DNA from 3 places in the Micromonospora sp. C97 genome. Region 1 is predicted to be linked to each of the others. Evidence: predicted binding sites of a transcription regulator. Region 1 holds the regulator's gene; each other region holds the start of a gene.

The links. Region 1 encodes HrcA, which represses chaperone genes, less so after heat shock. Its sites were predicted from a motif close to GGTTNGCACNCTCNNNNNGAGNGTGCNAACC; they were not measured.
Region 2: a site for HrcA is predicted at 2,009-2,039, ahead of groES (co-chaperone GroES). Genes of this name have one in related genera too.
Region 3: a site for HrcA is predicted at 4,729-4,759, ahead of groL (chaperonin GroEL). Genes of this name have one in related genera too.

Annotation. Positions count from the first base shown of each region.
Region 1 covers NZ_JAGPXU010000027.1:14,263-23,976, forward strand. The annotation lists gene KBX26_RS26180 (histidine triad nucleotide-binding protein) at 1-351, opposite strand, end outside; gene KBX26_RS26185 (SDR family NAD(P)-dependent oxidoreductase) at 451-1,212, shown strand; gene KBX26_RS26190 (16S rRNA (uracil(1498)-N(3))-methyltransferase) at 1,495-2,229, opposite strand; gene dnaJ (molecular chaperone DnaJ) at 2,230-3,372, opposite strand; gene hrcA (heat-inducible transcriptional repressor HrcA) at 3,448-4,470, opposite strand; gene KBX26_RS26205 (DUF4870 domain-containing protein) at 4,696-5,319, shown strand; gene hemW (radical SAM family heme chaperone HemW) at 5,369-6,592, opposite strand; gene KBX26_RS26215 (enoyl-CoA hydratase-related protein) at 6,612-7,400, shown strand; gene KBX26_RS26220 (SDR family NAD(P)-dependent oxidoreductase) at 7,443-8,207, opposite strand; gene KBX26_RS26225 (hypothetical protein) at 8,535-9,395, shown strand; gene KBX26_RS26230 (phytanoyl-CoA dioxygenase family protein) at 9,618-9,714, shown strand, end outside.
Region 2 covers NZ_JAGPXU010000002.1:50,758-60,471, reverse strand. The annotation lists gene KBX26_RS03410 (sugar ABC transporter substrate-binding protein) at 1-47, opposite strand, end outside; gene ybaK (Cys-tRNA(Pro) deacylase) at 227-706, opposite strand; gene KBX26_RS03400 (methyltransferase domain-containing protein) at 717-1,913, opposite strand; gene groES (co-chaperone GroES) at 2,173-2,487, shown strand; gene groL (chaperonin GroEL) at 2,558-4,198, shown strand; gene KBX26_RS03385 (molybdopterin-dependent oxidoreductase) at 4,333-6,117, shown strand; gene KBX26_RS03380 (hypothetical protein) at 6,568-7,131, opposite strand; gene KBX26_RS03375 (WhiB family transcriptional regulator) at 8,268-8,651, opposite strand; gene KBX26_RS03370 (response regulator transcription factor) at 8,905-9,714, shown strand, end outside.
Region 3 covers NZ_JAGPXU010000002.1:399,578-409,291, forward strand. The annotation lists gene KBX26_RS05060 (S8 family serine peptidase) at 1-1,547, shown strand, start outside; gene KBX26_RS05065 (GNAT family N-acetyltransferase) at 1,591-2,526, shown strand; gene KBX26_RS05070 (hypothetical protein) at 2,605-2,853, shown strand; gene groL (chaperonin GroEL) at 2,912-4,534, opposite strand; gene KBX26_RS05080 (hypothetical protein) at 4,807-5,949, opposite strand; gene KBX26_RS05085 (cold-shock protein) at 6,045-6,248, opposite strand; gene KBX26_RS05090 (GNAT family N-acetyltransferase) at 6,490-7,020, shown strand; gene paaN (phenylacetic acid degradation protein PaaN) at 7,341-9,014, opposite strand; gene KBX26_RS05100 (GNAT family N-acetyltransferase) at 9,115-9,714, opposite strand, start outside.

The DNA of each region.
Region 1 (9,714 bases):
GTCCCGGGCCAGCATCGGGCCCAGCGGCGCGCCACCGAGCAGGTGCGCGTGCACGTGGAACACCTCCTGCCCGCCGTACGCGCCGGTGTTGAACATCAGCCGGAAACCGTCGCCGAGCAGGCCCTCGTCCTCGGCCACGGCGGCGGACGTCGCCAGCACGTCGGCGGCGAGCGCCGGGTCACCCTGGGCGAGCGTCGCCACGTCGGCGTAGTGCTCCTTCGGAATGACCAGCACGTGCACCGGCGCCTTCGGGTCGATGTCACGGAAGGCGAGCGTGGTGTCGGTCTCCCGGACCACGGTGGCCGGGATCTCCCCGGCGACGATGCGGCAGAACAGGCAGTCGGATCCCATCGGGGCAGTGTAAGGAGTAACGGGCCGGTGCCGCCGTGGCGCGGCCCGCGCCGCCGGCCCGTTCGCCGGCATAGAAACGGCTGAGGCAGGATGGCCGGCATGACGGATCGGGCGGTACTCGTGACCGGGGCCTCGCGCGGGATCGGCAGCGCGGTGGCAATGGCGTTCGCGGCCAGCGGTGACCGGGTGGCCATCCACCACCGCGACTCCGCCGACGCGGCCGAGCGGCTGCGCGCGCGGCTACCCGGCGCCGGGCACGTGGTGGTCCGCGCCGACCTCACCGATCCGGACGCGGTCCGGGCCATGGTCGACCGGGCCGCGGAGCTGCTCGGCGGGCTGGACGTGCTGGTCAACAACGCCGGGACGTACGGCGACCGCGACGACCCGCACCCGGTCTTCGGCGCCTCGTACGAACAGTGGCAGAACCGCTGGCGGCAGGTGCTGGAGACCAACCTGACCGGTGCCGGCAACGTCATCTGGTGCGCCGCCCAGCACATGCGGGAGCGCGGCGGGCGGATCGTCAACGTCTCGTCCCGGGGCGCGTTCCGCGGCGAGCCGCACCAGCCGGCGTACGGTGCCAGCAAGGCGGGGCTGAACGCGTTGGGTCAGTCCCTCGCGGTGGCGCTCGCGCCGTACGGCATCACGGTGGCAACCGTCGCGCCGGGGTTCGTGGCGACCGACATGGTCACCGAGTACCTGCGCGGTGAGGAGGGCGCCGCCATCCGGGCGCAGAGCCCGTTCGACCGGGTGGGCGAACCGGAGGAGATCGCCGCGGCCGTGCACTGGCTGGCCTCGCCGCAGGCCACGTGGGCCTCCGGCACGATCGTCGACCTCAACGGCGCCTCGTACCTGCGCAGCTGACCTCGCGACCCGAACCCGCTGCGGCGTCCGCCCGACCGACCGGCGGTGGGCCGCGGCCCCCGACCGACCGGCGGTGGGCCGCGGCCCTGCGGGCCGACGGCGAACACCACATTGAGCGTGATGCCTGTCAGTCATCGTGATGACCCAGAGGCATCACGCTCAATCGAGCGGGCGGCTCCGATCCGGCCGGACCACAAGCCAGCGCGCGGCGGAACACCAGCGGCCGAAACGAGCGACGGGCCACCAGCGGCCGCAACGAGCGGCGGCGTCAGGGGTGGCCAGCTACCAGCGGCCGAGGCGGGTGGCGAGCACGCTGAGCGCGGCCACGCCGGCCGTGGAGGTACGCAGGACCTCCGGCCCGAGGCGTACCGGCCGGCCACCGGCCTCGCGGAAGGCTGTCAGCTCAGCCGGGGCGATGCCACCCTCGGGGCCGACGACGAGGACGATCTCCCCGGCCGACGGCAGGTCGACGCCGGTCAGCGGCTCCTCGGCCTCCTCGTGCAGCACGAACCCGGCGGCGGCACCGGCGATCCGGCGGGCCACCGTGGCGGTGGACTCGTCCGGCGCACCGGCCACCACCGGTAGCCACGGTCGGCGGGCCTGCTTGGCCGCCTCCCGGGCCGTGGCCACCCACTTCTCCCGGGCGCGTACGCCCCGGTCGCCGCGCCACTGGACCACCGAACGCGATGCCGCCCAGGGGACGATCTCGTCCACCCCGACCTCGGTCATCGCCTGCACGGCCAGCTCGCCCCGGTCGCCCTTGGCGATGCCCTGCACCGTCACCAGCCGGGGTACGGGCGCGTCCGCGTACCCCCGGGAGGTGACGGTGACCTCCAGGCTGCCCCGGCCGACGGCCGTGACCACGGCGGCGGCCGTGCCACCCCGGCCGTCGGCGAGCAGCAGCTCCTCGCCGACGCGCAGCCGCTGCACGGTGGCGGCGTGGTGCCCCTCCGGGCCGTCCAGGGTCAGCGTGTCGCCGGTGGGCAGCGCCTCGACCAGGAACAGCGGCGCGGACACTCAGGCGTGCCCGTTGAACGCGTCGCGCATCCGGGAGAAGAAGCCGCCCTGCTTGGACAGCTCGGCGACCTCCTCGCCACGGGTCTTGGCGAAGTCGCGCAGCATCTTCTCCTGGTCGGCGTCGAGCTTGGTCGGGGTCCGCACGTCCAGGTGGACGTAGAGGTCACCCCGGCCGGTGCCGCGCAGGTGCGGGACGCCTCGGGCGCGCAGCCGCAGCGTGCTGCCCGGCTGGGTGCCGGGCTTGACGTCGACCGGCTCCTCGCTGTCCAGCGTCTTGATGGTCAGCCGGGTGCCGAGCGCGGCGGCGGTCATCGGCACGGTGACCCGGCAGTGCAGGTCGTCGCCCTTGCGCGAGTAGACGTCGTGCGGACGTTCGTGGATCTCCACGTAGAGGTCACCGGCGGTGCCGCCGCCCGGGCCGACCTCGCCCTGCTGGGCCAGCCGGATCCGCATGCCGTCCTCGACGCCGGCCGGGATCTTGACGGTCAGCGACCGGCGGGTGCGCACCCGGCCGTCACCGGCGCAGGTGGGGCAGGGGTGCGGGATGGTGGTGCCGTAGCCCTGGCAGACGGTGCACGGCCGGGCGGAGACCACCTGACCGAGGAACGTCCGCTGCACCGACTGCACCTCGCCCCGACCGCCGCACGCCTCGCAGGTCGCCAGGTGCGTGCCGGCGGCGGTGCCGGCACCGGAGCAGGTGGTGCAGAGCACAGCGGTGTCGACGGTGATCGGCGCCTCGACGCCGAACGCCGTCTCGTGCAGGTCGAGTTCGAGTCGCAGGATCGCGTCGGCACCCGGGCGGGTACGCGGCCGAGGGCCACGGGCGCCACCCGCCGCGCCGCCGAAGAACGCGTCCATGATGTCCTGGAAGCCGACGAACGGGCCGGCTCCACCGGGGCCGCCCGGGCCACCGGCGCCGCCACCCGGGGCGAGCGGGTCGCCACCCAGGTCGACGATCTGCCGCTTCCGGTCGTCCGAGAGGACCTCGTACGCGGCGTTGATGTCCTTGAACTTCTCCTGAGCCTCCGGGTCCGGATTGACATCCGGGTGGAACTGGCGTGCCAGCTTGCGGTAGGCGCGCTTGATCTCGTCATCGGAGGCTTCCCGGCTCACACCGAGAATGCCGTAGTAGTCCCTGGCCACTGCGTTCCGTGTCCTCATGTTCGTCTCGCGTTGCGCCGGTCGGCGGCCGCAGCCGGCCGCATCGGCCCTGACCAATCAGTTCTGGGCCAGCAACTCGCCCACGTAGCGTGCCACGGCGCGCACCGTGGCGATGTTGCCGGGGTAGTCCATCCGGGTGGGCCCCAGCACCCCGAGCCCGCCCACGATGGTGGTGCCCGGGCCGTAGCCGGTGCTGACCACCGAGGCGGCGCGCAGGTTGTCGAACTCGTTCTCGTCGCCGATCAGCACCCGGGTCGTGCTCGGCTCGGTCTCACCGATGAGCTTGAGCAGCACGACCTCCTCCTCCAGCGCCTCGAGGATCGGCCGCAGCGAGCCCTGGAAGTCGAGCAGCCCGCCCCGGGTGAGGTTGGCGGTGCCGGCGAGGGCGATCCGTTCCTCGTGCCGTTCGACGAGCGTCTCCAGCAGCACGCTGGCGAGCGTGGTCATGGTCGGTCGCAGCCCGGTCGGCGCTTCCTCGACCAGCGCCTGCACCAGCGGTGGCGTCTCGGACAGCCGGGCGTTGGCGAGCTTCTCGTTGATCAGTCGGCGCAGGTCGGTGACGTCGTCGGCGGGCACCGGCCCGGGCAGCTCCACGAGTCGCTGCTCCACCCGGCCGGTGTCCGCGATCATGACGAGCATCAGCCGGGTGGTGGAGATCGGCACCAGCTCCAGGTGACGCACCGAGGAGCGGGCCAGGCTCGGGTACTGCACGACGGCGACCTGCCGGGTGAGCTGGGCGAGCAGCCGCACCGTGCGGTGCACCACGTCGTCGAGGTCGACAGCGCCGACCAGGAAGCGCTCGATGGCCCGGCGCTCGGCCGGGCTGAGCGGCTTGACCCGGGACAGCCGGTCGACGAAGAGGCGGTAGCCGCGGTCGGTGGGCACCCGGCCGGCACTGGTGTGCGGCTGCCGGATGTAACCCTCCTCCTCCAGCACGGCCATGTCGTTGCGGACCGTCGCCGGGGAGACCCCGAGCTGGTGCCGCTCGACCAGCGCCTTGCTGCCGACCGGCTCCTGGGTGGAGACGTAGTCTTCGACGATGGCGCGGAGCACTGCGAGTTTCCGGTCGTCGAGACCCATCCTCCGCACCTCCTGTCGCACGTCGGCCGCCGGCGCCCTGGGCCGGCCGAGCCGTCCTGGCACTCGACTGTAGCGAGTGCCAGTCTACGTCGGCAGGCCCGCCGACGCGATGATCAACGGCCACCGGTCGGTGCGGCCCGCGCCACCGCACTGGGCCGATCGGCCCGCACTGCCGGGCGGTGTCGCTCTGGTGCGGCGTTGCCACGGGCCCCTACCGTGACATCCATGACTGAACCTCCTCGCCCTCCCGGTTCGGGTGAGCCCGGCAACTACCCGCCGGAGCCGACCTCCCCGGGCCCGTTCCCGTCGGCCGAGCCGCCCACCGCACCACTGTCGGGCGCACCCGGCCCGGCCGGCTATCCCCCGGCCGGTGGCTATCCGCCTCCCACCGGTGACCAACCGACGTCAGGTGGCTACCCTCCGGCAGGCGGCTACCCCCCGCCCGGGGGCTACCCGCCCGGCGGCTATCCGGCCGGTGGGGCCTACGGCGGCCCCGGCGGCGGCTACGCCACCAACGAGGACAAGACCTGGGCGTTGGTCGCCCACTTCGGCGGCGCGCTCGGCGCGCTGATCAGCTTCGGTCCGCTGGGCTTCGTCGCCCCGCTCATCGCCTACCTGGCCCGTGGCCAGCAGTCGCCGACCGTCCGGGCGCACGCCCTCGCCGCCCTGAACTTCCAGATCCTCTGGTCGATCATCGCGTTCGTGCTGCTCTTCGTGAGCTGGTGCCTGCTCTTCCTGCCCAGCATCGCCGTCGTGGTGATCCAGATCCTGTTCGGGATCATCGCCGGCGTGAAGGCCAACGAGGGCACCCCGTACCGCTACCCGATGACCGCCAACTTCATCAAGTGAACCGGGCCGGCCGCTCCCCCGGCCGGTTCGGCACACCGCCGCCCTGCGCTCAGGGCAGCAGATCGCGGACGACCGCGTCGGCGAGCAGTCGACCGCGCACTGTGAGCACCGCCCGGCCGGCGGCGTACTCGTCGGCGGCCAGCAGGCCGCCGGCCAGCGCCCGCTCCGCGCCGGCCCGCCCGGCGGCGTCGAGCACCGCCAGCGGGAGACCGCTGGCCAGCCGCAGCCGCAGCATCACGTCCTCCATGTGCGCCTCGTCGACAGTGAGCACCTCCCGGGCCAGCCCGGGAGACGCACCGGCGGCCAGCCGCTGGGCGTACGCGGAGGGGTGTTTGACGTTCCACCAGCGCACCCCGCCGACGTGGCTGTGCGCCCCCGGGCCGAGGCCCCACCAGTCCGCGCCGGTCCAGTAGAGCAGGTTGTGCCGGCACCGGGCCTGGTCGCTGCGGGCCCAGTTGGAGACCTCGTACCAGGAGAACCCGGCCGCGTCGAGCGCGGCCTCCGCCGCCAGGTAGCGGTCCGCGGCCACGTCGTCACTGGGGTACGCCAGCTCGCCGCGCCGCATCCGGGCGGCGAGCCGGGTGCCGTCCTCGACGATCAGGGCGTACGCGCTGACGTGGTCCACCCCGGCGGCGACCACCTGCTCCAGCGAGGCGGCGAAGTCCTCGGCCCGTTCCCCCGGAGTGCCGTAGATCAGGTCCAGGTTGACGTGCGCGAACTCGGCGTCGCGCGCCTCCAGTGCGGCGGCGGTGGCCCGGCCGGCGCTGTGTGTGCGGTCCAGGATCGCCAGCACCCCCGGGGAGGCGGACTGCATGCCCAGCGAGATCCGGGTGTAGCCGGCCGCCCGCAGCAGCTTCAACGATTCCGGGGTGACCGACTCGGGGTTGGCCTCGGTGGTCACCTCGGCGTCGGCGGCCAGCCCCCAGGTGCGGTCGATCCCGTCGAGGATGCGGGCCAGGTCGTCGGCGGGGAGCAGGGTGGGCGTGCCACCACCGACGAAGACGGTGTCGACCCGGGGCGGCGGGTTGTCGCCCAGCACCCGGGCGGCGAGCGCCAGCTCGGCCAGGACGGTGTCGGCGTACCCCTCGCGGCTGGCACCGCCGCCCAGTTCGGCTGCGGTGTAGGTGTTGAAGTCGCAGTAGCCGCAGCGACTGGCGCAGAACGGGACGTGCACGTACACGCCGAAGCCGCGCGCGCCGACCGCTGCGGTGGCGGTGGCGGGCAACGATCCGTCAACGGGGACGGTCTCACCATCTGGAAGGACGCCGGGCATGGCCACTAGTGTGCCCGGCATGACCTCTCCCGACGTCCTCGTGCGGGTCGCCACGGCCCGTGGGGTGACCACCCTCACCCTGGACAGCCCACACAACCGCAACGCGCTCTCCACCGCCCTGATGACCCAGTTGCTGGCCGGGCTGGCGGACGCGGTGGCCGACGAGGCGGTCCGAGCGGTAGTGCTCGACCACACCGGCCCGGTCTTCTGCTCCGGGGCGGACCTGAAGGAAACCGCCATGGCGTACGCCAGCGGGACGGTTCCGGCCGGCATGTTGGGTGATGTGCTCGCCGCGGTCTGGGAGTGCCCGAAGCCCGTGCTGGCCCGGGTGGCCGGGCCGGCGCGGGCCGGTGGGCTCGGCCTGATCGCCGCCGCCGACCTGGCCGTCTGCGCCGACGAGGCGACGTTCGCGTTCACCGAGGTCCGCATCGGGGTGATCCCGGCGGTGATCTCGGCGACCGTGCTGCCCCGGCTGCACCCCCGCGCCGCCGCCGAGCTGTACCTGACCGGCGACACCTTCGACGGTCGCCGGGCCGCCGAGATCGGCCTGGTCACGGCGTCGGTCCCGGCGGACGGGCTGGACGACACGGTGCGCGGCTACTGCGACTCGCTGGTGCGCGGCGCGCCGGGCGCGTTGGCCGGCGCGAAGGATCTGCTGCGCCGGCCGGCCACCGCCGAGCTGCGTGCCGAGCTGGCCCGGCTCTCCGCCGTCTCGACCGGTTACTTCCTGTCCGACGAGGGACGCGAGGGGGTCACCGCGTTCCGCGACAAACGTCCGGCGCGCTGGGTGCCCGCTCAGGACGACTGAGGGTCAGGGGCGCCGCCGGGAGCCGCGGCGCCCATGCTCGGGTCACCAGGCGGTCGCGCCGCCGTCGACCGGGTAGTTCGCCCCGGTGATGTACGACGCCCGGTCCGAGGCGAGGAAGACCACCAGCTCGACGACCTCCTCGGGGCGCGCGAAGCGCTTGAGCAGCGTCTTGGCGGTGATGGCGTCCCGGGCCTCCTGGTTGTCACCGAGGTCGCGTTCGCTGGCCGGGGTGAGGGTGGGCCCGGGGCTGACCGCCACGGCGCGGATCCCGTGCGGCGCGCCTTCGAGCGCGAGCTGTCGGGTCATCCCGATGATGCCGGCGTTCGCGGCGGTGTGACCGACCATCGGCGGCACGTGGCCGCCGATCGTCCCGGCCATGGAGGCGGCGCTGATGATGACGCCGCCGCCGCGCCGGACCAGGTGCGGCCAGGCGAACTTCGACACGAAGTACGGAATGTCGAGTTCCCCGGTGATGGTGTAGCGCCAGTCCGCCACGGAGAAGTCGGGCATCGGGCCGAAGCGGAGCGCTGCCGCGTTGTTGTAGACCACGTCCAGCCCGCCGTAGGCGGCGGCAGCGTCGTCGACGAGCGTGCGTACCTGCTCGGGGTCGGTGAGGTCGACCGGCGCGATGCCGGTCATCTCGCCCCCGGCGCGGCGGACGAGGTCGACCGTCTCGTCGTTCGCGGCGACCTGGAGGTCGGCCCCGACGACCTTCGCGCCCTCACGGGCGAAGGTCAGCGCCGCGACGCGGCCCAGACCACCCCCGGTGCCGGTGATCAGCACGACCTTGCCGTCAAGCGTTCCCATGACACTCCTCCTCGTTCGGTGACCGACTCGCCCAGGTGGTGGCGGTCGGTCGGATTGACATGTCAACAGGGATAAGTCCTTGACTGGTCAATCGCTTCCCGCCGTCGCGCACCCGGTGACACTCCCGACAGGCCGGCACCCGGCACGTGACACGTGACAGAACCAGCGAGCAGGTGAGATCGCCACCGAAGCGGGAACGTCGCCAACCGGTACGCGACAACGGAGCCGACCCGAACCGGTCCGAGGCGCCCGAGTCGGGCCCGAACCGCTCGGACGACCCGGAGGGGGCGTGCGGGGACGTACGCTTGGCGGACTGTCGATCTGGGGGTGTGGGTGCGAACTCGGGCAACCGTGGCGGGTGGAGTGGTGCTCATCCTCGTCGCCGTGATCGCGATCTGGCTCGTCGTACGGCAGGTTGGCGACAACCTCACGCTGCCGCTGGTGGCGCGGAAGTGCACGGTGCAGGCCGATGGTCGGGTCGCGCTGGACGCCGACCAGATGGCCAACGCGGCGACCATCGCGGCGATCGGCGCGAAGCGTGGCATGCCCGAGCGGGCCGTCGTTGTCGCGCTCGCCACCGCGTACCAGGAGTCCGGGTTGCGCAACCTCGCTGACGGCGACCGCGACTCGGTCGGCCTGTTCCAGCAGCGACCGAGCCAGGGCTGGGGCACCCCGGCGCAGATCCGCGATCCGCGCTACGCGGCCAACCGGTTCTACGCGGCCCTCAAGAAGGTGCGCGGCTGGGAGAAGATGCGCGTCACCGATGCCGCCCAGCGGGTGCAGCGCTCGGCGTTCCCCGAGGCGTACCAGAAGTGGGCCGACGACTCCGAGGTGCTCAGCCGGGCACTGCTCGGCGACGCCAGCGGCGCTGTCGCCTGCACCGTGGGGCGCACCCCGGCGATGTACGGCGCGGCTGCGGCGGCGCAGCTGACCCGCAACCTGGTGCTGGACTGGGGGTTGAAGGGCACCGACCCGACCGACCCGACGGGGTTGGCGGTCACCCCGGGCGACCAACGCGACGGCTGGCGGTACGCGCACTGGCTGGTGTCACACGCCCAGGACCACGGGGTGAAGCGGGTTCGCTTCGGCGACCTGGAGTGGACCGCGCGCAACGGCTCGTGGGGTCGGGTGGACGGGCAGCAGAGCCCGGCCGGTCAGGTGGTGGCCGAGGTGTTCAACGAGGGTTGACCCGACCCGGATCTCCTAACCGGCAGTGACCGCACAATCCGGCAAAATGCATTAAACCCGGCTATTGATCGCCTTGATCTCACTCTGTGCGTTTCTCTCGCTGCGTGGGGTCCCACTGCGACCCAATCCCCCAACACACCCTCCCCGATGCCTGGGCCACCGCGTTACGATCGGCGGCCTGTGCCAGAAAAGGTTTCACCTCATGGGGAGGGGTACGACGCGGTGTTCGATTACGGCGACCGGACCGGTTACGAACCGATCAGCGACATTGACCGCAAGGAGTTCCACGAGCAGGGTTTCCTCCTGCTGCGCAACGTCC
Region 2 (9,714 bases), on a different contig from region 1:
GTCGTGAGCAGGCCCACGGCGGCGATGGTGAGGATCCCCTTACGCATGTGCAGGGTCCTTTCGGAGGTGGGGGAGGTGTTGTTTTGTTGTGTCCGGCAACGTATTTCGCGTCACACCGGCTACACAAGACCGCGCAGGTGCCTAGTTTGTTGGGAGCGATAACAATTCAGCAACGCGACTGTTACTCCGCGGGTATCCCACGGGGAGAGCGATGTAACGACTGTCGTCAGCTGCTCTGCAACACCGCGGTACGGGCGTCGGTCAGCGCCACCAGATCCGCCGCTGCCAGTTCGAGTTGTAGTCCGCGCCGACCAGCCGAGACGTAGATCGTCGGCAGTTGCAGCGCGGCCTCGTCCAGCACCGTGGGCAACCGCCGACGCTGCCCGAGCGGGCTGATCCCACCGCGTACGTAGCCGGTTGCACGCTCGGCGACCGCCCGATCCGCCAGCACCGCCCGCTTGCCGCCGACCGCCGCCGCGAGCGCCTTGAGATCCAGCTCCCCGGTCACCGGCACGACCGCCACGGTGAGCGCCCCGTCGACAGCGGTCACCAGCGACTTGAACACCCGCTCCGGCGCCACGCCGAGCGCCACCGCCACCAGCGCGCCGTAGTTCGGGGCGTCCGGCGACACCCGGTACGGATGGGTGCGATGCGCGATCCCGCGCTTGACCAACAGTGCCGTCGCCGGCGTGCCCTGTCCCGCCACGGCGACGACGTTAGTGGACCGGCCGGCCGATGAGCACCGTCGGTGCGCCGTCGACCCGGGTGAGCACCAGACTCGCCGCCTCGTCCCCGGCCAGCCGCAGGTCCTTGCGGAGCTGCTCCGGGACGAGCGCCGAACCCCGCTTGAGGATCTCCACGCGGCCCACCCGCCGGTCCCGCAGCAGCGCCCGCAGGCGCTTGAGCGAGAACGGCAACACGTCGGTGATCTCCAGACAGCGCGCGTACGGGGTGCGGGTCGGCTGGTCGGCATAGAGGTAGGCGATGCTCGGATCGGCCAGGGTGGCGTCCAGCTCGGTGGCCAGTTCGGCGACGAGATGCGCGCGCACCACCGCCGGCTCCGGGTCGTACAGGTAGCGGCGTACCGGCCCGACCGGCGCCTCGGCGGCACCCGAGCCGGTGAGCTGGTCACGGTGGATCTCGCTGCCCCGCTGCCGGTAGAGGGTGGCGCGGCGGGGCACCTCCGCCAGCTCACCGCACCAGAGCGCCGCCTCGACCAGGTCACCGTCGACGCCGACCCACTCGGCCTCCGCCCCGGCCGGGATGAGCCCGTGGTCCAGGCCCGGCGCCACCTTCACCACAGTGCGCGGCACCCGCTCGGCCAGCCCGGTCACGAAGTCCCACGGCGGCGAGTAGGCGCGCGGGTCGAAGATTCGCCGCCCGGTGCCGCTCGTGCGGCGGGCCGGGTCGCAGAAAACGCCGTCGACCCGTGACACGTCGAACCCGGTCGCGTCGCCGCACTCGACGGTGAACAGCTCGGCCAGGCCGGCCGCCGTGGCGTTGGCGGCGGCCATCGCGGCGGTCACCGGGTCGGCCTCCACCCCGTACACCCGGATGCCGGCACGGGCGGCGGCCAGCGCGTCGGCCCCCAGCCCGCAGCCGAGGTCGGCCAGGGTGCGCACGCCGGCCGCGGACAACCGGGCGGCCCGACGGTCGGCGACCACCCGGCGGGTGGCCTGCTCCAGGCCGGGGCGGGTGAGGAACATCCCAGCGGCGGCCGAGCCGAACTTGCCGACCGCCCGGTGGCGCAGCTCGGCCTGGGTGAGGGCTGCCGCGGCCAGCGTGGGCGGCACCCCGGCCGCGCGCAGCGCCGAGGCCGCGGCCAGCGGGTCACCGCCGGCCAGCCCGGCCGCCGCGGTGAGCGCGGCCGACCCCTCAGGGGTACGCAGCGCCGCCAGCTGATCGAGATCCACCCGGTCATTGTCCCGGCCGAGCCGGAAATCCTGGCTGGCGGGGCGCGACGCGCTGGCACTCTCCTTGACGGAGTGCTAGCCACGGAATAACCTGCGATTAGCACTCTCACCCTGAGGGTGCCAGCTTCCGGGTCTCGCGACCCGGGTGCGCACGCCAGGCGGACCGGCACCCGCGACGACGGCACCGCCCGGTGGCATGAGGCAGATTGACGCTGGCCAGCCCCGCTGGTCAGCAACGAAACCAGTACCCCAGGAGGGTATGCCCGTGACTACCGCGACCAAGGTTGCGATCAAGCCGCTCGAGGACCGCATCGTGGTCCAGGCGAACGAGGCTGAGACCACCACGGCGTCGGGCATCGTGATCCCCGACACCGCCAAGGAGAAGCCGCAGGAGGGCACCGTCCTCGCTGTGGGCCCGGGGCGCGTCGACGACAACGGCAACCGGGTTCCGGTTGACGTGCAGGTCGGCGACACCGTCCTCTACTCGAAGTACGGCGGCACCGAGGTCAAGTACGCCGGCGAGGAGTACCTGGTGCTCTCCGCCCGCGACGTCCTCGCGGTCATCGAGAAGTAAGCAACCGATCAGTGCCACTGCCCCGGTCCGGCTCGCCGGGCCGGGGCAATGGCGCTTCGAAGGGACATTAATGGCGAAGATCCTGAGCTTCTCGGACGACGCCCGACACCTGCTGGAGCACGGTGTCAACGCCCTCGCGGACGCGGTCAAGGTCACCCTCGGCCCGCGCGGGCGCAACGTCGTCCTGGACAAGAAATTCGGTGCGCCGACGATCACCAACGATGGTGTGACCATCGCCAAGGAGATCGAGCTCACCAACCCGTACGAGAACCTTGGCGCGCAGCTGGTCAAGGAGGTGGCGACCAAGACCAACGACGTCGCCGGCGACGGGACCACCACCGCGACCGTGCTGGCCCAGGCCATGGTCCGGGAGGGTCTGCGCAACGTGACCGCCGGGACCAACCCGGCCGGCCTCAAGCGGGGCATCGACGCGGCGGCCACCAAGGTCTCCGAGGCGCTGCTCGGCAAGGCTGCCGAGGTCACCAGCAAGGAGTCGATCGCGAACGTGGCGACGATCTCCGCGCAGGACTCCACGATCGGCGATCTGATCGCCGAGGCGATGGAGCGCGTCGGCCGCGACGGTGTCATCACCGTCGAGGAAGGCTCGATGCTCACCACCGAACTGGACGTGACCGAGGGTCTCCAGTTCGACAAGGGCTTCATCTCGCCGAACTTCGTCACCGACCTGGAGAGCCAGGAGTCCGTCCTCGAGGACGCGTACATCCTGGTCACCACCCAGAAGATCTCGGCGATCGAGGAGCTGCTGCCGCTGCTGGAGAAGGTCCTGCAGAACAGCAAGCCCCTGCTGATCATCGCCGAGGACGTGGACGGCCAGGCGCTCTCCACCCTGGTGGTCAACTCGCTGCGCAAGACCCTCAAGGTCTGCGCGGTCAAGGCCCCGGGCTTCGGTGACCGGCGCAAGGCGATGCTCCAGGACATCGCGATCTCCACGGGCGCCGAGCTGGTCGCCTCGGAGCTGGGCTACAAGCTCGACCAGGTCGGCCTGGAGGTGCTCGGCACCGCCCGGCGCGTCGTGGTCGACAAGGAGAACACCACGATCGTCGACGGCGGTGGCCAGAAGGCCGACGTCGCCGACCGGGTGTCCCAGATCCGCAAGGAGATCGAGGCCTCCGACTCCGAGTGGGACCGGGAGAAGCTGGCCGAGCGGCTGGCGAAGCTCTCCGGTGGCATCGCCGTCATCAAGGCCGGCGCGGCGACCGAGGTCGAGATGAAGGAGCGCAAGCACCGCATCGAGGACGCCATCGCGGCGACCAAGGCAGCGGTCGAGGAGGGCACCGTGCCCGGCGGCGGCGCCGCCCTGGTGCAGATCCTCTCGGTGCTCGACGACGACCTGGGCTTCACCGGTGACGAGAAGGTCGGCGTCTCGGTCGTGCGCAAGGCGCTCGTCGAGCCGCTGCGCTGGATCGCCCAGAACGCCGGTCACGACGGCTACGTCGTGACGCAGAAGGTCGCCGACCTCAGCTGGGGCAACGGCCTCGACGCCGCCAAGGGCGAGTACGTCGACCTGGTCAAGGCCGGCATCATCGACCCGGTGAAGGTGACCCGCAACGCGGTCACCAACGCCGCCTCGATCGCCGGTCTGCTGCTCACCACGGAGAGCCTCGTGGTGGAGAAGCCGGAGCAGGCCGAACCGGCCGCCGCCGGCGGGCACGGCCACGGTCACGGCCACCAGCACGGCCCCGGCTTCTGATCCGGTAGCGACACCCGTTCCGGGGCGCACCGCCGTACGGCGGTGCGCCCCGGCCCGTTTCCGTCGGCTGGCAGGTCATTACCGAACGCTGACGTTGTTGGCGACCGGCCGAGATGATCGCGCACACTGGGCCGATGAGCACCACGTCACGGCGGTACGCCGCGCTGGCCGGAATCACCGCCGCCGCCGTCGCGATCGGGATCGCCGAACCGGTAGCGGTGCTGACCGGCCCCCGGTCGGCACCCCTGGTCGCGGTCGGCGGGGTCATCGTCGACGCCGTCCCCGAGTCACTCAAGCAACTCGCCATCGACCTCTTCGGCACCGCCGACAAGATCGCGCTGCTGGTCGGCACCGCCGTGTTGCTGGGCGGCTTCGCCGCGCTCCTCGGCGTACTGGCGGTTCGTCGGCTGGCACTCGGCCTGGCAGGCATCGGCGTGTTCGGCGCCATCGGCGTCGCCGCCGCGTTGACCCGCTCCGGCGCGGATCTCGCCGACGCACTGCCGTCAGTGATCGGCGCGGGTCTCGGCGCCCTGGTGCTCTGGCTGTTCATCGCCGGCCCGTTCGAACTGAACCCCTGGCCCTGGTCACCACCCACGCCGACCGTGCGGTCCGCCGGCCCGGCGCCGTCCAACGGTCCTGTGCCGCCTGCCGGTGCGGCGCGGCCTGACGGTGCGGTGCCGCCTGCCGGGCCTGTGTCGTCCACCGGCCCGGGGTCGGAGTCGCGGGACGAGCTGCCGACGGGAGCCTCCTCAGCATCCGAGCGTCGGCCGGTGTCTCCGGCCGCGCCGGTGCCGGTGCCTTCGGCGGGGCCGACGCCGGCGGTTGAGCCGGTTGAGCCCGCCGAGGTGGACCCGGAGTCGCGGCGGCGATTTCTCACCGGGAGCGGGGTGCTGCTCGGAACGGCAGTGGTGGCCGGTCTCGGCGGGCGTTGGCTGGCAGGTCGGCGCGGCGTGTCCGCAGCCCGGGACGCGATCCGCCTGCCCGCGCCGGTCGCCCCCGCACCGGCCGTGCCGGCAGGCGCGAACCTCTCGCTGGCCCAACTGGCGCCGTACGTCACCCCGAACTTCGGGTTCTACCGGATCGACACCGCGCTGGTGGTGCCCCAGGTCGACCCGGACACCTGGCGGCTGCGGATCCACGGACGGGTCGGTAAGGAGCGCACCTACAGTTACGCGGATCTGCTGGCCCGACCGCTGGTCGAGCGGTACGTCACCCTGGCCTGCGTCTCCAACGAGGTGGGCGGGGACCTGATCGGCAACGCCCGCTGGCTCGGCGTACCCCTGCGGGAACTGCTGGACGAGGTCGAGCCCGACGACGACGCCGACCAGGTCGTCGGCCGGTCTGTCGACGGCTGGACCTGCGGCACCCCCACCGCCGCGCTGCGCGACGGACGGGACGCGCTGCTGGCCGTCGGAATGAACGGCGAGCCGCTGCCGGTCGAGCACGGCTTCCCGGTCCGGATGGTGGTGCCGGGCCTCTACGGCTACGTGTCGGCCTGCAAATGGGTGACCGAACTTGAGCTGACCCGGTTCGCCGACTTCGACGCGTACTGGGTGCCGCGCGGATGGTCCCGCGAGGGGCCGATCAAGACCCAGTCGCGGATCGACACGCCCCGCAGACGCAACCGGCTGACCGCCGGGCCGGTGACCGTCGCCGGGGTGGCCTGGGCGCAGCACCGAGGCATCCGCCGAGTCGAGGTACGCGTCGACGACGGCCAGTGGCAGGAGGCCGAACTGGCCCCCACCGTGTCGGTGGACACCTGGGTCCAGTGGTCCTGGCGCTGGGACGCCACACCGGGCGAACACCGGCTCCAGGTCCGAGCGACAGACGCGACCGGTGAAACCCAAACCGACCGTACCCAGGGCGTCGTCCCGGACGGCGCCACCGGCTGGCATACCGTCACCGTCACCGTCCGCTGACCCCGACACACCACGGCCCCTCCGGTCGACAGCGGGGAGGGCCCCACCTGACCGCGGGGTCCGTGGGTGATCTACCGCGGCTGCCTACCGACCTGGCTTGCGGGTCCGTGCCTGTCCTTCGGCGCGGCCGGCGGCTGATGGACCGGCGATGCTCGGACCGTACATGCAGATCTTGGACAGTTTCCGTTCTGTGCTAACGGAAACTGTCCAAGATCTGGAAACGCACGCCGCTTGATGACGCCATCCGCCTCCGCCGAGGAGCCCTTCAGCGCGGCATCTCCCGTTGCGGCCCGCTGCGGCGGTCGGTGGTCGGCGTCCCGGGGGCGGGCGTCCCGGCGGGCCGGCGGCAATGCAAAGGCCGCTGGCCGGCACCCCGGGTTGCGGGTGCCGGCCAGCGGTCGGTGGTCTTGGGTCTTACCGTGCGGTGGTGCTGGTGTGCGGTGGTGCGGGTCAGCTGTTCCAGTGCTGGGCGACGAGGTCGGTGGCCTGCTGCTCCCACTGGGCGTAGGCGTCCGGGTACGCCGAGACCTGCACCGTCTGCGCGGCCACGGTCAGCGGCATGTCCTGCCACCCGTCAACCTGCTTCAGACCCTTCAGGAACGCGGTCGTCGAGTACTCGGGGTCGGTGATCTGCTCCGGCGTACCCCAACCACTGGACGGGCGCTGCTGGAACAGGCCCAGCGAGTCATGATCGTTCCTGTCACCCAGGTGACCCAGGTTCTCCAGCTTCGACTCCTGCAGGCTCGTCGCGATCGAGATGACCGCGGCCCGTTCGGGCAGGCCGGCCTTCTTCGTCGCGGCGATGATCGCCTTGACGTTGGCCGTCTGCTCGTCGTTGAGGGTGATGTGCGACTGCTCGCCCTGCGGCTTCGCCGCCTGCACGGCCACCGCTGCGGCGGCGGGCTTGGCGTCCACGGCCGGGTTGGCGTGGGCGGCGATCGGGCCGGCGAAGACACCACCGGCGAACGCGAGACCAGCAACGGACAGCATGCTCTTACGGAAGATCGTGTTCATGGGGGTAGCTCCTTCGGGGGTAGGAACACCCGAACCGCCAAAGGGGGGAACGGCGGCAGGGTGTGAGCACCTCGTCCGGCGCTGCACAAACAAACCGGGAAAAGTCTGAGGGGTCGGCGGCCTGCGAGCGGGGCTCGTGGCGCCGGGGTCCAGGTGTAACGACCGGGGGGCCGGGGTCATTCCGGGGGTGGCCCATCCCGTCGGCACCCAGGTGGAGGCGATGCCTGCGGTCGATCGTGGGGATTACAACGACCGGGGGGCCGGGGTCATTCCCCGGTGGCCCAACCTGCCGGCACCCCCATCACGGCGGTGCCTGCGGTCGATCGTGGGGACCATAACGACCGGGTGGCGGCGGGCATTCCACCCTGCCGGACCTCGGATCCCGCGCCCGTGAAGACCGGGCGGCGGGAGGTGCTGCTGCGATCGTCAGGGTGTGTAACGACCCCGGCCCGGCCACGATTCCGGCCCACCGGTGAGACCGGTAACCAGGCAAAAGCCCCAAACCGTGCATAGCCTAACGGTACGTCACCCTGCAACGGCCCAGACCGGACAAATCTCCCCTGAGATCATCCCCCGCCGGCTGGTCCCGTGCGCACCAGGGCTTGATCCACTCGTCTTCAGTGAAATCGGGGTGTCCGGGCGAGCGGGACGCCCCGATATCAAGGACCTCGTGTTGATCACGGCCGTAACGGGGTCGGCATCGAGCGCGATGGTCGCGGGTTTGCCAGTTGCCTGAAGCCGTGCAGACCTCGCGAAGCCACCCCGAGCCCGTAACGTGACGCAGACCTCGCGAAGCCAGGCAGGCCCGTAAGGCCGCGCAGACCGGGAAGCAACCCAAGCCCGCAAGGCCGCGCAGACCGCGAAGCAACCCAAGCCTGCAAGGCCGCGCAGAACTCGGGAAGCAACCCAAGCCCGCAAGGACCGCGCAGACCTCGCGAAGCCACGCGAGCCCGCAACGCGGCGCGGACCCTGCGAAGCCACGCAAGCCCGGCAAGGCCGCGCAGACCTGCGGAGCTGCGTAGGCGGCGCGCCGCGCAGGCCGGGTGGACCCGCGCGTTGGTGCGAGACCGCGCACAACCGCGCGAACCGCGCTCCCAGGTCGGGGGCGCGGTTCGCGGATGTTGGGGACGGTCGGGTCAGGCGACCTTGCGCTGGGCCGGGACCGTCGACTTGTGCGGGCGGCCCAGGCGGGCTTCCAGTCGCGCGACGTCGACTCGGGCGTGCCGGCGGTCTGCGAGGTCCTCCCAGCCGACGGCGAGCAGTCGGAGACGCTCCGACTCGCTGAAGCCGCCCCACACGCCGTACGGCTCGCGCACTGACAGTGCGTGGGCGGCGCACTCGGCGCGTACGGGGCAGGTGCGGCAGACCGCCTTGGCGGAGGATTCGCGGCGCAGCCGGGACGAGCCTCGTTCACCGTCGGGGTGGAAGAACTGCGCGCTGTCGCGTCCTCGGCAGGCACCGAGTCGCTGCCAGTCCCAGAGATCGACGATGGGTCCGGGCAGTCTACGTACGTTCGACATCAGCACCCCTCCTCCCGCGCGGCTCCGCGAGAATCCTTGATGGCCGGCGTCCGGGCGGCGGGCCGCGCAGGCGCACCGTTCCCGGCCTGGATCTCCGGTACCCGGGCTTTCGTCAACTCACACGTCTGTGATCGAAAACCTCCGGGAAATTGCGGCTTTCGCCCTATCTGTCGGAAAAGTTCGAACGATTGCCCGGAACCACCTCCCCAGCCGACCGCGTCATGGTCTGCTCGTTGGCGGAGAGGAGACCACAGTGCGTACCGTCCTTGTGTGCGTTCGGACACCGCTCGCGGCCCAGCACCTTACTTCTGCTGCCGCGCGGCTGGGGTTGTCCGCGATCGTTCGTACCGCCGTCTCTGATCCCGAGGTGATGCTGCGGCTGGCGGAGCGGCCGGCCGACGTGGTGTTGGCGGACACCGCCCTCACCCGGCCGGACAGCGCCGGCTTCGTCCGCCGGGTGTTGGCGCGGGCCCCGCAGGCAGCGGTGCTGCTGCTCGGCACCGAGGAGTCCGAGGCTGCGGCGGCCACCATCAGTGCCGGCGCCCGGGGGCTCATCCAGAATGTCGACCACGACCTGACCAGCGCGGTGGCGAAGGCCCTACTGCTGCTCACCGCGCCCGGTCGAGCCTCCCGGCAGCGAAGCACCGATCCGGCCCGCGACGCGGCGGCGGTGGGTGGTTCCGGTCGCTCCGGGCCGGCGCCGCGCGGTTCCGGTGAGCCCGGTTGGACGGCGACGGCCGCTGACGGGTCGGCCGGTCTGGCGTCGGTGCCGGTGCAGCGGGGCGACGACGAGGCGGAGGCGGGGACCGGTGAGCCGGCGGCGCAGACCGACCCGGGCCGTCCCGTCCCGAACGCGCGACCCAGTCGGGCGTCCATCGGCCTCACCGAGCGTGAGCTTCAGGTGCTGCTGGGCATGGCCGAGGGCAAGAGCAACGCGGAGATCGGCCGGGAACTGTTCGTGTCGGAGGACACCGTCAAGACGCACGCCCGCCGGTTGTTCCGCAAGCTCGGTGCCCGGGACCGGGCGCACGCGGTGGCGGCGGGGTTCCGCGCCGGTCTGGTG
Region 3 (9,714 bases), on a different contig from region 1:
CGCTGGCCTTCACCGACCCGGAAGAGATCACCCTGCTGCTGGTCGGCACCCGGGACATCCCGTTCTGGGTGGCGGCCGCGGCCGGCGTCGGGCTCGCCGTCGCGGTGGTGGTCGCCATCGGGTACGCGGTGCTGCTCGCCCGGCCGACGGCACGCACCCCGAACCGGCGGGTCGCCGCGGTGGCGGCGGTGGTGCTGCTGGTGGCGTTCGGGGTGGTCGACCTCGGCCCCGGCCAGCCGGGCCTGTACGGCGAGCGGCTGTTCGTGGTGCTGCGCGCCCAGGCCGACCTGAATGATCTTCCGGCCGGCGCGCCGGGTCAGGCCGGGCGGGACGCCCGCGCGGCGGAGGTCTACCGGCGGCTCGTGACGACCGCCGAACGCAGCCAGGGCGACCTGCTGCGGGAGGTGAACCGGCTGCGCCTCGACCCGGTGTCGTACTACCTGGTCAACGCGGTGGAGGTCGACGGCGGCCCGGCGGTGCGGGCCTGGCTGGCCGGCCGGCCGGAGGTCGCGCGGGTGCTGGTCAGCCAGCGTCTACGCCCGCTGCCGGCCCCGGCCGGGCAGAGCCGGGGCGACGTGCCCAGACCCACCGCCCCGGAGTGGAACATCCGCCAGATCGGTGCCGACCGGGTCTGGTCCCAGCTCGGGGTCACCGGCACGGGCATCGTGGTGGGCAGCTCCGACTCGGGGGTGGACGGCAGCCATCCCGCGCTGAGCGCCGGGTTCCGTGGTGGAGACGACTCCTGGTACGACCCGTGGGACGACACCCGGAGCCCGACCGACCAGGGCGGGCACGGCACCCACACGGTGGGCAGCGCGGTCGGGCGGGACGGCATCGGCGTGGCACCGGACGCGAAGTGGGTGGGCTGCGTCAACCTCGACCGCAACCTCGGCAGCCCCGCGCACTACCTGGACTGCCTCCAGTTCATGTTGGCGCCGTTCCCGGCAGGTGGCGACCCGTTCACCGACGGCCGTCCGGAGCGCGCCCCGCAGGTGCTGACCAACTCGTGGGGCTGCCCGCCTATTGAGGGCTGCGACCAGCGGGTCCTGCGGCCGGCCACCGCCGCCCTGGACGCGGCCGGGATCTTCGTGGTCGCCGCGGCTGGCAACACCGGCCCCTGGTGCGCCTCGATCGACGACCCGCCCGCCCCGTACCCGGACGTGCTGACCGTCGGCGCGGTGGACGCCCAGCGGCGGGTGGCGGAGTTCTCCTCGCGCGGGCCGGTGCCGGGCGGCTCGGGCAAGCCGGACGTGCTGGCACCGGGGGTGGGTGTGGTGTCGGCCATGCCGGGCGGCACGTACGCCGCACTGGACGGCACGTCGATGGCCACCCCGCAGGTGGCCGGGGTGGTCGCGTTGATGTGGTCGGCGAACCCGGCGCTGGTCGGCGACGTGGACCGGACCCGGCAGATCCTCCGGGACACCGCCACGGCGGCGACGCCCACCTACCGCTCCGACAGCCCCTCCGACGCCTGCGGTGGGCCGTCGAACGTGACCGGCGCCGGCCAGGTCGACGCGTACGCCGCCGTGCGCGCCGCCCGGCGGTAGTAGGGGGTGCGACCCGACAGCCGGTGATCTAGGGTCGGCGACCATGGACGCCGAGATCACCGTCACCGAGCTGACCGCCGACCTGGCCCCCACCGTGGTACGGCTCTGCCAGCAGGCGCTCGACTTGCCCGAGGACGCCGCCGAGGCGGCTTCCATCGTGGACGTGCTCTGGCCGCGGGCCTCCGCCGACCGGCCGGTGGTCGGGCTCGGCGCGTACCGGGGCGCGGACCTGGTGGGGGTGCTGATCTGCTCGGTGTCGTCGGCCGAGCCGGGGATCGGGCACGTGGACCTGGTCGCGGTTCACAGTGATCAGCGGCGTCGGGGTGTCGGCCGGGCCCTGCTCCAGCGGGCCGAGCGGGTGCTCGCCGAGCGGGGGGTGACCGAGGTGCTGCTGGCCGGGAATCCGCCGTACTACGCGTGGCCGGGCATCGACGTCCGCTACACGCCGGCGGTCTGCGCCGCCCTCGCGCTCGGCTACCAGCAGGACCGGACCGCCTGGAACATGACAGCGGACCTGTCGTACGACGGGTCGCCGGCACTGCGGTCCACCGAGGCTGCCCAGCGGCGGCTGGCCGACCAGGGCGTCACCGTACGGCGGGCGGAGCCGGCGGACCTGCCGGCGTTGACGGCGTTCGCCAGGTCCACCTTCGGCGGTACCTGGGACGGTGAGTTGGCCGGGTCGGTGGGGCGCGCGGACGCCGGTTGCCACCTGGCGGAGCGGGACGGCGAGCTGCTCGGCTTCGCGGCGTACGGGTCGTCGCGGCCGAGTTGGTTCGGGCCGATGGGCACCGCGCCGGCCGCCGAGGGGTCGGGCATCGGTGGGGTGCTGTTGCGGCGTTGCCTGCGCGACCTGCGGGCGGCGGGGCTGGACCGGGCACAGATTGGCTGGGTCGGGCCGGTGCCGTTCTATTCGGGCAGCGCGGGCGCACGGATCGAGCGGGTCTTCTTCCTGTACCGGCGAGCCCTACCAACCACCTAACCGGGGCAAACAGGACGTAGATCCTTTCGCCCGCGTCGGCCATCGACGCCCCCTACCGTTTCGGTAGAGGAGGCAGCCATGACCACGGATGACAACCAGACCGAGGACGGCCCGCCGATCACCTGGAAGCCGGTGGGTGAACTCCCCGGTCAACTGCCGTTCGACCGGCTCGACTACGGCGACGCCGAGCAACTGGCCGAGATGACCACCGACGGTGAGCCGTCGATGGCCGAGGAACCTCAGGAGATGGTGGACGCGCCGATCCAACTGCTTCCGCCGTACAGCAGGGCACAGAAACGGCGCAACCAGCGCCCCCTACCGACCTGACGACGAACGGGGCGGACCGCGTCAGCGGCCCGCCCCGTTCGGTGTGTCGGAACTGGACTCAGAAGTCCATTTCCCCGCCACCCGGGCCAGCCGGGGCAGCCGGGGTCTTCTCCGGCTTGTCCGCGACAACAGCCTCGGTGGTGAGGAAGAGCGCCGCGATGGAAGCGGCGTTCTGCAGCGCCGAGCGCGTCACCTTGGCCGGGTCGATGATGCCCGCGGCCAGCAGGTCGACGTACTCGCCGTTGGCGGCGTTGAGGCCGTGACCCGCTTCGAGGTTACGGACCTTCTCCACCACGACGCCGCCCTCAAGGCCGGCGTTGACGGCGATCTGCCGCAGCGGGGCGTCCAGCGCGACCTTGACGATGTTCGCACCGGTCGCCTCGTCGCCGACCAGGTCGAGCTTGTCGAAGGCGGTCTTGCCGGCCTGCACCAGCGCGACGCCACCACCCGGGACGATGCCCTCCTCGACGGCGGCCTTCGCGTTGCGAACGGCGTCCTCGATGCGGTGCTTGCGCTCCTTGAGCTCGACCTCGGTGGCCGCGCCGACCTTGATGACCGCAACGCCACCGGCCAGCTTGGCCAGCCGCTCCTGCAGCTTCTCCCGGTCGTAGTCGGAGTCGCTCTTGTCGATCTCGGCCCGGATCTGGTTGACCCGGCCCTGGATCTGCTCGGCGTCACCGGCACCGTCGACGATGGTGGTCTCGTCCTTGGTCACCACGACCTTGCGGGCGCGGCCCAGCATGTCGAGGCTGGCGGCGTCGAGCTTGAGGCCGACCTCCTCGCTGATGACCTGGCCACCGGCGAGGATGGCGATGTCGGTCAGCATGGCCTTGCGGCGGTCACCGAAGCCCGGCGCCTTGACGGCGACCGACTTGAAGGTGCCACGGACCTTGTTGACCACCAGGGTGGCGAGGGCCTCGCCCTCCAGGTCCTCGGCGATGATCAGCAGCGGCTTGCCCGACTGCATGACCTTCTCCAGGATCGGGAGCAGGTCCTTCACCGACGAGATCTTGCTGTTGGCGATCAGGATGTACGGGTCGTCGAAGACGGCCTCCATACGCTCCGGGTCGGTCATGAAGTAGGCCGAGATGTAGCCCTTGTCGAAGCGCATACCCTCGGTGAGCTCAAGCTCCAGCCCGAAGGTGTTGCTCTCCTCGACGGTGATGACGCCTTCCTTGCCGACCTTGTCCATCGCCTCGGCGATGATCTCGCCGACGGTGCTGTCGCCAGCGGAGATGGAGGCGGTGGAGGCGATCTGCTCCTTGGTCTCGACGTCCTTGGCGAGCTTGGACAGCTCCTCCGAGACGCTCGCGACAGCAGCCTCGATGCCCCGCTTCAGGGCCATCGGGTTGGCGCCGGCGGCCACGTTGCGCAGGCCCTCGCGAACCAGGGCCTGGGCCAGGACGGTCGCCGTCGTCGTGCCGTCACCGGCAACGTCGTCGGTCTTCTTGGCGACCTCCTTGACCAGCTCAGCGCCGATCTTCTCGTACGGGTCCTCGAGCTCGATCTCCTTGGCGATGCTCACACCATCGTTGGTGATGGTGGGGGCACCCCACTTCTTCTCGAGCACGACGTTGCGGCCCTTGGGGCCGAGGGTCACCTTTACGGCGTCGGCGAGCTGGTTCATGCCCCGCTCGAGGCCGCGGCGCGCCTCTTCGTCGAACGCGATCATCTTGGCCATACGGCGTTGTCCTCCTGGACACTCACGGGCCACCCGAGATGTGTGCCCCGGATGGGCCGCCTGGTGTACGCACCTTGGGACGTCGCCACCTGGCGACGACGACGTCCTTCGGCCGGGCCGGATAGCCCGCGACGACCGGCCATGTGTCACCCCGGCGTCTCCACGCCGGTGCAACCTGGCCCCACCGTCCCGACCATTGGCACTCACGGTATGCGAGTGCCAATGACTTGTTTAGCACTCTCCCATGCCGAGTGCAAGCACGATGCCGCCGCTCAGCCGAGTTCCGCAGCCAGTACGGCGGTGTTCACCGGCGCCTCATGGGCCCGCTGCTCGGCGTACGTCACCAGCAGACCGATGAGTTGGGCCAGGTGAGCGGGCAGGGCCAGCACGGCGGTGATCCCGATCACGACCACCGCGCCGACCGCGGTGCCCGCCGAGGCGAACGGATCCGTTCCGAGCGGGGAGGTGCCCACCCCTTCCAGCACACCGGGGATCACCGTGCCGACGATCACCGCCGCGGCCACCAGGGCGACCCGACCGAGCAGCAGGCCCAGCCGATCATGGAACATCCGGAACGATCGGCCGATCGGGTTGTGCCGCTCGAAGAGATAGACCGGGCCGGCCATGCTCAGCGCGAGGGCCAGGTAGATGCCCGGCAGCACACAGAAGCAGAGGCCCACGCCGATCAGCAGGCCGATCAGCAGGGTCCAACCCCACAGCCCGAGGGCCCGGCGCAGGCCGTAGCGCAGTGCCGACTCCAGGCTGACCGGCTGACCGGCCGCCTGCTTGGTGATCACCCAGGTGCCGGCGGCCCATCCAACGGCCTGCACCAACCCGACCAGCAGGCTGCCGCCGACCAGCAGGACCAGAAGGTTCAGCAGCTCGGCGGCGAAGTTGTCAGGAAGCGCCGGGTTTGGACTCGACTCGGCCTGGGCGGCCCACTGCGCCGACGGGTCCAGCCCGAGCGAGATCACCGAGAGCACCGCCGCCGGCAGCACCTGGGTGAGCAGCACGATCGGCACCAACTGCCGCCAGCCCCGGCGCAACGCTGCGCCACATCTGTCGAACCAACCGCCGAGGCCGGCGCCGGGCGGCGTGACCAGTGCGTCGTTCGGGTCGAACCCGTAACCCGGCGGGTACCAGCCGGCCGGCGGCCCCGGATACCACGGCTGCCCGCCGTAGGGGCCCGACCCGGGCGGGTAGCCCCCGGTGGGCGGGAACGTCCAACCCTGCTGAGGCGCACCGGCGCCCCAGGACCCGGTTACGGGATCCCAGCCGGGCGGCGGGCCGGCCGGGGGCAGGCCCGGGCCCCAGCCGGGCGGCGGACCGGAGTGGCCGGGGCTGCCGGCGGGCGAGGACGGGTCCGGCTCCCCGGACCCGGCGGACGACGTGGGCGGGGGCGGCTGGTCGGTCATGAACGCTCCTCGGCATCGGCTGGAACGGTCACGATCTTCCCGGCTGGGTGCCCCTGCCGCAGCCCCGACTCACCGGGGCCGATCAGTCCGAAAGCTCAGCCGGTGACGCGTACGTGCTCGGCCTGCGGACCCTTCTGACCCTGGGCGATCTCGAACTCGACCCGCTGACCGTCGTCCAGCGCCTTGTAACCGTCCATCTCGATAGCGGAGAAGTGGACGAACACGTCCTGACCGCCGTCGACGGCAATGAAGCCGTAGCCCTTTTCGGCGTTGAACCACTTCACGGTGCCCTGTGCCACGGTGCACTTCCCTTACTCGCGCGGCCTTGCCTGACCCGGCGCACGGCGCAGCCGGGCGCCCCGACCACCGACTCAGCGATCGATGACCGCCATTGAGTGAGGTGACCGAAATCGCACGCTACACGAGGAGTGACGGCCGCGCACGGCCACAAATCGGACACACTCCGGGGCCGCGCCGAGGTGACGGCGAGCGGGCACAGCTCACGAGAAGGCGGCCATCCCCTGTGGTAGGCATGCGGACATGACCACCGACATGGGCTCGCCGGCGGTGCGGCTGGCGGAGATCCGCCGGGTCCGGCCGGAGGACGCCGCCCGGATGCGGGCGCTGCGCCTGGAGATGCTGGCCGACGCGCCGTTGGCCTTCCTGGAGACCCTGGCGGACGCGGCGGCCCGGCCACACAACGAGTACGCCGCCCGGGTCGCGTACACCTCAGCCGGTTCCAGCAACGCGCAGTTCATCGCCGACCCCGGTGGCCGGCTGGTCGGGCACGCCGGCGGCACCACCGCCCCGAACGAACCCGGCGTAACCGTGATCTACGCCGTCTACGTCACGCCGACCTGGCGCGGCAGCGGGCTGCTCGGCGAGCTGATCGACGGGGTGGCCGCCTGGTCGCGCGCCTGTGGCCGACCGGAGCTGCTGCTGGAGGTGGTGGTCGGCAACGACCGCGCCTACCGGGCCTACCAGCGCCTGGGCTTCCAGGACACCGGGGTACGCGTCCCGCACCCCACCATCCCAGCCCTCACCGAACTGCACATGCGCCGCCCCGCCTAGACCCGCACAGCCACCACACCCCGCTCCCCCGCCGCCCCGGTCGCGCAGCATGCCGGAGCACCATGATCGTGCTCGATCTGCGATGTAGTGGTAACCATTCGCCGGAAGGCCACCAGACCCTGGATCGAGCACGATCATGGATAGAAAGAGGCCCCGGCCGGACACGTCAGCGACAACCGTGCCCACGTCAGGGTTTCCGGGGCAGCCCGACCCGCGCAGGGATCAAGCCTGACCGCCCGGAGCGGGGCGGGCTGCCCCGGAAACCCTCAACCGCAAGGAAACGCGAGGCAGCCCCGGAAACCCTCAACCGCGACCGAGGCTCAGACGTGCCGCCGGGACTGCACGATCCGGAACCGGTTCGCCACGTACGCCCCGTCCGTCAGCGCCGAGTTGGCCGCCGCGTTGGCCCCACTGCCGTGGAAGTCGGAGAACGCCGCCGACTGGTTGACGAAGACACCTCCGGTGAGGTTGCAGGACAGGTGCACCCCGACCTCGACCGCCACCGCCTCGGCCGCGTCCAGCACCGCCTCGTCGGTGGAGTAGACCCCGGCGGTGAGCGCGCCCTTCTCGCCGACCGTCCGGCGCAGCAGTTCCAGGCTGTGTGCTGTGGAGTCGGTGGCGATGGCGAACGAGATCGGCCCGAACCACTCCCGGCCGTACGTCTCCGCGTCGTCAGCGGTCAGCTTCACGATCGTCGGGGTACGCACCACCGCGTCGGCGTACGACGGATGCTCCACGGCGCGCGACTGAAGCACCGGCTCGCCGACCTTGGTCACCTCGGCCAGCCGCTCCAGCACCCCGTCGTTGACGATGGCGCCGGTGAGTTCGACACCCCGGGCCGGGTCCGCGGTGAGCTTGCCGACGGCGGCGGCGATCCCGCCGGCCACCTCGTCGAAGCTCTTGTGCCCCTGGTCGGTCTCGATGCCGCCGGCCGGGATGAGGATGTTCTGCGAGGTGGTGCACATCTGACCGCTGTAGAGGGTCAGCGTGAAACCGAGGTTGCGGCACATGCCGGCGAAGTCGTCGGTGGAGTCGATGACGACGGTGTTCAGCCCGGCCTTCTCGGTGTAGACCGAGGCCTGCCGCGCGTGCGTCTCCAGCCAGTCGCCGTACTCGGTGGAGCCGGTGAAGTCGACGATCTTCACGGCCCGGTGCAGGGCCAGGTCGCTGGCGAGCTTCTCGCCGGGCGCCTCCGCCGCCAACATGATCAGGTTCGGGTCGAAGCCGGCCTCGGCGAGCACCTCCCGGGCGTACTTCACGGTGATGGCCAGCGGCAGCACGGCGCGCGGGTGCGGCTTGACGATCACCGGGTTGCCGGTGGCCAGCGAGGCGAACAGCCCGGGGTACGAGTTCCAGGTCGGGAAGGTGTTGCAGCCGATCACCAGCGCCACCCCACGCGGCACCACGTGGAACGTCTTGGTCATCCGCAGCGGGTCGCCCTTGCCGGCGGCCTTCTCCCAGCCCGCCGTGCCCGGGTGCCGGGTCATCTCGGCGTACGCGTACGCCAGGGCTTCCAGCGCCCGGTCCAGCGCGTGCGCGCCACCGGCCTGGAAGGCCATCACGAACGCCTGCCCGCTGGTGAACTGCACCGCGTTGGCCAGTTCGAAGATGTTCTTGTGCAGCCGGTCGAGGATCTCCAGGCAGACGCCCACCCGGGCCTGCGGGCCGGCGTCACGCCACGCCGGCAGCGCGGCGGAGGCGGCGCTGACCAGCTCGCCGGGGCCGGCGTGCGGGTACCGCACCGCCAACTCCACACCGAACGGGCTCGTCTCGGTGGCGACCCGAGCGCCGCTGCCGGGCTGGTCGAGCGGAAAATCACCACCGAGGTACGCCTCGAAGGCGGCCTTACCGTCGGCGGCGGCGGTCTCGCCGTACACCCGGGGGCTGGGGGATTCAGGATAGGCGGACCAGTAGCCCCGCTCCGTGATCGCGGTCAGCGCACGGTTGAGGGTGTCGGCGTGCCTGTCGTACAGGGGATGCGGGGTCTCCGTCATGCCCGCCATCATGCCTGAGTCAGGTCCGCGAGCAGTAGCGCGAATGCCCGGCAGCGGCGCATGCCTGAGTCAGGTCCGCGAGCAGTAGCGCCGATACCTGTCAGAGGGTGAGCTGCCAGTCGGTCCAGGAGTCCACCGGGCGGAAGCCGAGCTGCTCGTTGATCGCCACCATGTAGCTGTTGCTTGTCGCGTTCCAGGTGTCGATCACCTGTATCGCCGGCTGGTGGGTGAGCAGGTGGTGCAGGTTCTCCGCCTTGGCGATGAGGCCGAGCCGGTGCCCACGGTGGGCCGGGTCGACGATGGTGATCTGCTGGAACGCGTGCCAGTCGGCGGAGGCACCCACGTCCAGCAGCGTCCAGGCGACAAGTCGACCGGACGCCTCGTGGCGCATCCCGAGGTGGTAGCGCCGCCGGCCCCGGGCGTCCAGCGCCCGCTCGTTGCCGCGGATGCGCTCGGCGTCCACCCGCTCCGGCTCCCACTGCACGTCGCCCATGGGCGCGTCCATCAGCAGCCGGCCGTCGAGGTAGGCGATGTCGGCGACGTACTCCGGCGGGGTGGCCCCCTGCCAGCAGACCGACTGGTAGCCCTCGGCCCGCGGGCGGGCCTCGGCGAGCGAAGCCCGCAGCGCGACCCGGTCGAGCTTGCTGACGTCGAGCCGTCGGCGCACCTCGGCGAGGGCGGGCTGCGCTCCGGTAGCGGC